One region of the Roseateles sp. UC29_93 genome, then DNA from elsewhere that is predicted to be linked to it. Evidence: riboswitches for the same ligand, from Rfam matches in the RefSeq annotation. Region 1 holds a riboswitch; the other holds the start of a gene.
The links. A riboswitch is a leader RNA that binds a small molecule or an ion and turns the genes downstream of it on or off. The one in region 1 is predicted to bind S-adenosylhomocysteine.

Region 1 (3,202 bases):
GTCACGCGCAGGGGGGTGGTCTCGGGCAGGTCCTCGCCGCACTTGCGCACGACAGTCCAGCCCTTGGGTCCTTCCCACTCGACCGCACGCGCGTCGATCAGCCGCTGGGCGGCCGAGCGCGTGGGCGCCAGGCCAAGGGAGAGAAGCAGCTGGTCAGCACGCATGGGTCGGGTCTCGGGTCAGGCTAGGGTCAGTGGATCAATAGCGATAGGTGTCGGGCTTGTACGGGCCCGACTTCGACACGCCGATGTAGGCGGCCTGCTCGTCCGTCAGCTCGCTCAACTGCGCGTTCAGCGTCTTCAGCTGCAGACGGGCGACGTGCTCGTCCAGGTGCTTGGGCAGCACGTAGACCTGGCCGACGGCGTAGGCGTCCTTGTGCGCGAACAGCTCGATCTGGGCGATCGTCTGGTTGGCGAAGCTGGACGACATCACGTAGCTCGGGTGGCCCGTACCGCAGCCCAGGTTCACCAGACGGCCCTTGGCCAGCAGGATGATCCGCTTGCCGTCGGGGAAGATCACGTGGTCGACCTGCGGCTTGATCTCTTCCCACTCGTACTTCTCGATCGAGGCGATGTCGATCTCGTTGTCGAAGTGGCCGATGTTGCAGACGATGGCGTTGTGCTTCATCGCGGCCATGTGCTCATGGCGGATCACGCCCTTGTTGCCGGTCGTGGTGACGAAGATGTCGGCCTTGTCGGCGGCGTATTCCATCGTCACGACGCGGAAGCCCTCCATCGCGGCCTGCAGCGCGCAGATCGGGTCGATCTCGGTGACCCACACCTGCGCCGACAGCGCGCGCATCGCCTGGGCCGAGCCCTTGCCCACGTCGCCATAACCGGCGATCACGGCGATCTTGCCGGCGATCATCACGTCGGTGGCGCGCTTGATGCCGTCCACCAGCGATTCGCGGCAGCCGTACAGGTTGTCGAACTTGCTCTTGGTGACCGAGTCGTTGACGTTGATCGCGCGGAACAGCAGCGTGCCCTTGGCCGACATTTCCTTCAGGCGGTGCACGCCCGTGGTCGTCTCTTCCGTGACGCCGATGATCTCCGCGCTCTTGCGGGTGTACCAGGTGGCGTCCTCGGCGACCTTCTTCTTGATCGCGGCGAACAGGATGCGCTCTTCCTCGCTGCCCGGGTTGGCCAGCACGGACAGGTCCTTCTCGGCCTTCTGGCCCAGGTGCATCAGCAGCGTCGCGTCGCCGCCGTCGTCCAGGATCATGTTCGGGCCTTCGCCCGGCGTGCCCTTGGCGCCGAAGTCGAAGATGCGGTGCGTGTAGTCCCAATAGTCCTCCAGCGTCTCGCCCTTGTAGGCGAAGACGGGCGTGCCGACGGCGACCAGCGCGGCGGCGGCGTGGTCCTGCGTCGAGAAGATGTTGCACGAGGCCCAGCGGACTTCCGCGCCCAGTGCCTGCAGCGTCTCGACCAGCACGGCGGTCTGGATCGTCATGTGCAGCGAGCCGGTGATGCGCGCGCCCTTGAGCGGCTGCGCGGCGGCGTATTCCTCGCGGATGGCCATCAGCGCGGGCATCTCGCTCTCGGCGATCTTGATCTCCTTGCGGCCCCACGCGGCCAGCGACAGGTCTTTGATCAGGTACTGGTCTTGGGCCAGCGGCTTCAGTTGGGCGTTCATGCGGACTCCTGCGAAGAAGGGCCGTCGACACCAACGATCAGGACGCGGGGAGATGCGGAGAGGGCATTTGCCGCTCGGTCCTCACCCGGCCAACGAAGGGTCGACGGGTGAGCGCGGTTGCCATTGCCGCGGACGTGTCGCCGCGCGGCGGTTCCGAGCCTGGCCTCGATGGGATGGGAGGTCGCAACGCTCCTCGGAACAGGGCGCGATTGTAGTCAAGTTCCGGCCGCGGCTCGATGACAGCGTTGCGCTCGGGGCCACAATCGCCCCCCATGCGAACGATCCCCCCGCTCAGCGACTGCCCCCGCGCGGCCTGGCTCCCCCTGCGCGGGGTGCTGACGGACATCGACGACACCCTGACGGCGGATGGCGCCATCGCGCCGGCGGCACTGGATGCGCTGCACCGGCTGTACGCGGCCGGCGTCCCGGTCATTGCGATCACGGGGCGCCCGGCCGGCTGGAGCGAACCGTTCGCGATGGCCTGGCCCCTGCGGGGGATCGTCGCGGAGAACGGTGGGGTGCTGCTGCATCGCGAAGGGGCGGCGCTCGCGACCGAATTTGCCCAGGACGACGCGACACGATTGGCGAACTTCGCGCGACTGCAGGCGTGCGCGCGGGAGATCGTGGCGACCGTGCCCGGCGCCGTGCTCGCGCGCGACAGCGCCGGCCGGCTGACCGACATCGCCGTCGACCACAGCGAGTTCACGACGCTCGACGACGACGCGATCGCCGCCGTCTGCGACCGGATGCGCGCGCATGGGCTGGTGGCGACGGTCAGTTCGATCCACGTCAACGGCTGGATCGGCGATCACAGCAAGTGGACCGCGGCGCAGTGGGCGGTGAAGCGGCTGACGGGCCTGGACTTCGATCCCGCCGAGTGGGTGTATGTGGGCGACTCGACGAACGATCAATTGATGTTCGAACGCATGCCGCTGTCGGTGGGCGTCGCCAACATCGCGCGTTTCCTGCCGATGCTGGACCACCCGCCCGCTTATGTCACCGCGACCGAGCGCGGCGACGGCTTCGCGGAAGTGGCCCGGGCGCTGCTGTCGACGCGCGGGTAGGCCGGCTCATCGGCAACCGGGCGGTGGGGACGCGGCTGGCGGCCCTCGACCGGGTCCCAGGCATGACGGCCGACCAGCGCGGAGACGCCCGGCCAGTCATGCCCGCGCGGCAGTACCCGGGCCAGCGCCGCATGGCTGACCCGGCCCCCGAGGGCGACCAGACGCTCCGCCACCTCGATCCGCCGGCGGCGCAGCCGCGGCAGCAGCCACCGATTGGTCGGACGCTCCCGAAGCACGCTGGGATGCGGCATGCAGCGGTGCTCCGCCATCAGCAGGTGGCGCAGCAGGATCTCGAGTCCGAATGGATCGAGGCCCCGCCAATCGGTGCTCAACCGCGCCAGCGCGAAGCGTAGATTGGCCTGCGCGTCGGAATGCGCGACATGGAAGCGGTTCTGGCCGGTCATGAACATCTGGACCTCCGGAGGGCGGGAGCACCGCGCCGCTGTGGCAAGTGCGGCGCCTGTCCTTGATGTCGGCCATCGAGCCTCAGTTCTGAACCGGGGGAT
Region 2 (3,202 bases), 360 kb from region 1:
GCCAAGGCCGCCATCTTCGCGGTCGACCAGCTGATGGACGACACCGGCGAGCGTCTGCCGGTGATCATCTCCGGCACGGTGACCGACGCGTCGGGCCGCATCCTGTCGGGGCAGACGGTGACGGCGTTCTGGCACTCGGTGCGGCACGCGCAGCCGATCGCGATCGGCTTGAACTGCGCGCTCGGCGCGGCGCTGATGCGGCCTTACATCGAGGAACTCTCGAAGGCGGCCGGCGACACGCCGATCTCCTGCTATCCGAACGCCGGCCTGCCCAACCCGATGAGCGACACCGGCTTCGACGAGACGCCGGACGTCACCGGCCGTCTGGTCGGCGAGTTCGCCGCCGCGGGTTTCCTGAACATCGCGGGCGGCTGCTGCGGCACGACGCCGGATCACATCCGGGCGATCGCGCAGAAGGTCTCCGCCTACCAGCCGCGTCGCTGGGGCAGCAAGCTCTTCAGCGGGCTGGTCGCCGAAGAGGTCTGAGCCTCAATACAACTTCAGCATCGCGTCCATGTTGATCCGCAGGCGGATCTCATGCGGCGCGAGGCTGGCCGTGATGGCCTGCGCCTGCAGCCGCGTGTCGCGCAGCACCGGCACGGTCAACGGCGTGCCGCTGCGGCCGACCAGCGAGGCCACGAGCGGCGCGTTGGCGCTGTGGCCGCGCTTGAGCACCATGCCTTCCTCGCCGTTGGCCAGCCGGGCCAACGAGCCCGGCGGGTAGAGACCGATCGCCTTGATCAGCGCGGCACCGGCCTCGTCGGGTTGCTGGAGTTCGTCGAGGTAGACCGCCCGCGCCGCCTGTGCCGCGGACAGCGGCCGGCGGCTGCGTCGCGGGCTGAGGCGGGCGCCGTACACGTCGATGCGCCGGAGCAGCCGAGCCATCAGCTCGCCGTCCGATCGGCCCGCCAGGGGGCCCGGACCGGCGTCGTGATGCAGCCGCACGGCGGTCAGCCAGTCCTCGTCGTCCACGCCGATCGCCTGCAGCGTCGCCGCCGCGCGGTCGCCGTGCCCGGCCAACTGCTCGCGCTGCGCGTCGCCGAGCGCTTGCGGACGCATCGCGTGCTGGTCCTGCTGCGCGCCGCTGTCCAGGTTCATCGTCAAGGCCGCGAGCCCGAGCGTGCGACGGCGGCCTTCACCCCAGCCGAGCTGGCGCGTCGTCATCTCGACCAGCGCCAGCGACAGCAGCGCATGCCGCGCGCTGTACTGCAGCGGCTCCTGGCCGGCGTCGTGCACCAGCATCGCCAGCGAGGCGTCCGGCTGCTGCGTCAGCCGGGCCAGCACCTTGTCGAGCAGTTCGCTCAGGCGCAGCAGGAATTCCGGCCGTCGCGGATCACGCAGCACCTGCTGCGCATGCCATTGCAGGTCGGCCCAGATGGCGGTGTGCGCCGGCGACGTCGACTGCGGCATGGGCATCGGACGCGTGGGCTTGTATTCCGCGGTCGCGTTGGCCAGCGCCGACATCGACGCGCCTTGCAGCATCATCGTGTCGAGCTTGTGGGCGAGGGCGCGCTGGTACTCGCGCGTCTCGTGCGCCTGCACCCACGGCCCGCGGGCCAGCAGGTCGCGCACCTGCGGCGTGTCGGGCAGCGGATGCCCCGAGGCGAACAGCAGATGTCCCGCCGCGTCGCGCAGCGAGAACGTCAGCACCTGTCCCACGCGCAGGCTGTTGGGAGGAAGTTGGACCAGATCCACGGTGGCTTCCCATCGACGTGTCGTCGTCTTGTCGTTGTGCCGCGCAGGATACGGGCGCACCTGGGCCGGGAAGGCAATACGGCACGAACAAACCAGGGCCGGACCGGTAGAATGCACGCTGTTCCCGCTACCAGCAAGGCCGCACCGCGCCCCTGCGGCGGCGGTGGTTTCCGAGGAGCGTTGCGACAGGTCCCGTCACCCGGGTTCCCGCCAGGCTCGGAACGGCGGTGTCGGACCCCTGGACCCCGCCTCACAACGGCGCTCACCGACCCGCGTTCCGCGGGGTTGCGGTGAGTTGCGCGGCCCCGTCTTTCGTTTCAGCTCACGTCCAGCTTCGAAAAGCGCCGCCGCCATGTCCGCCCCGAATTCCGCCTCCGCTTCCGCTGCTTCCGATCTTTCCGCCGCGCCAGCCTCGCCCGTGGCCGTGCCGCCGATGAAGCTCTCCGGCCTGGAGCCGGTGAACATCGGCGCCGGCACGCTGTTCGTGAACATCGGCGAACGCACCAACGTCACCGGCTCGAAGGCCTTCGCGCGGCTGATCCTGAACGGCGAGTTCGAGGCCGCGCTGAGCGTCGCCCGTCAGCAGGTCGAGAACGGCGCGCAGGTCATCGACATCAACATGGACGAGGCCATGCTCGACAGCAAGGCCGCGATGGTGCGCTTCCTCAACCTGATCGCCTCGGAGCCCGAGATCGCGCGCGTGCCGATCATGATCGACTCGTCCAAGTGGGAGGTGATCGAGGCCGGCCTGAAGTGCATCCAGGGCAAGGGCATCGTCAACTCGATCTCGCTGAAGGAAGGCGAGACGGAGTTCCGCCGCCAGGCCAAGCTGATCCGCCGCTACGGCGCGGCCACGGTGGTGATGGCCTTCGACGAGACCGGCCAGGCCGACACCTACCAGCGCAAGATCGAGATCTGCACCCGGGCCTACCGCATGCTGGTCGACGAGATCGGCTTCCCGCCCGAGGACATCATCTTCGACCCCAACATCTTCGCGATCGCCACGGGGATCGAGGAGCACAACAACTACGCCGTCGACTTCATCGAGGCGACGCGCTGGATCAAGAAGAACCTGCCCGGCGCGAAGGTCAGCGGGGGCGTTTCGAACGTGTCGTTCAGCTTCCGCGGCAACGAGCCGGTGCGCGAGGCCATCCACACGGTCTTCCTGTACCACGCGATCCAGGCCGGCATGGACATGGGCATCGTCAACGCCGGCATGGTCGGCGTCTACGACGAGATCCCCGCCGACCTGCGCGAGCGCGTCGAGGACGTGGTGCTGAACCGCCGCGAGGATTCGACCGAGCGGCTGCTCGAGGTTGCCGAGACGGTCAAGGGCGCCGCCAAGGACGACAGCGCCAAGCTGGCCTGGCGCGCCGGCGACGTCGCCGCGCGGCTGTCGCATGCGCTGATCCACGGCATCACCGACTTCATCGTCGAGGACACCGAGGAGGCCTGGCAGGGCATCCTTGCCCAGGGCGGCCGGCCGCTGCACGTGATCGAAGGGCCG

Region 2: another riboswitch for S-adenosylhomocysteine. It lies ahead of metH (methionine synthase); the one in region 1 lies ahead of ahcY (adenosylhomocysteinase).

The regions. Positions count from the first base shown of each region.
Region 1 covers NZ_CP170545.1:910,588-913,789, reverse strand. The annotation lists gene ACFJIX_RS04160 (TlyA family RNA methyltransferase) at 1-164, opposite strand, end outside; gene ahcY (adenosylhomocysteinase) at 199-1,632, opposite strand; S-adenosyl-L-homocysteine riboswitch at 1,735-1,833, opposite strand; gene ACFJIX_RS04150 (HAD family hydrolase) at 1,905-2,696, shown strand; gene ACFJIX_RS04145 (hypothetical protein) at 2,624-3,106, opposite strand.
Region 2 covers NZ_CP170545.1:1,275,275-1,278,476, reverse strand. The annotation lists gene ACFJIX_RS05945 (homocysteine S-methyltransferase family protein) at 1-486, shown strand, start outside; gene ACFJIX_RS05940 (hypothetical protein) at 490-1,695, opposite strand; S-adenosyl-L-homocysteine riboswitch at 1,862-1,966, shown strand; gene metH (methionine synthase) at 2,048-3,202, shown strand, end outside.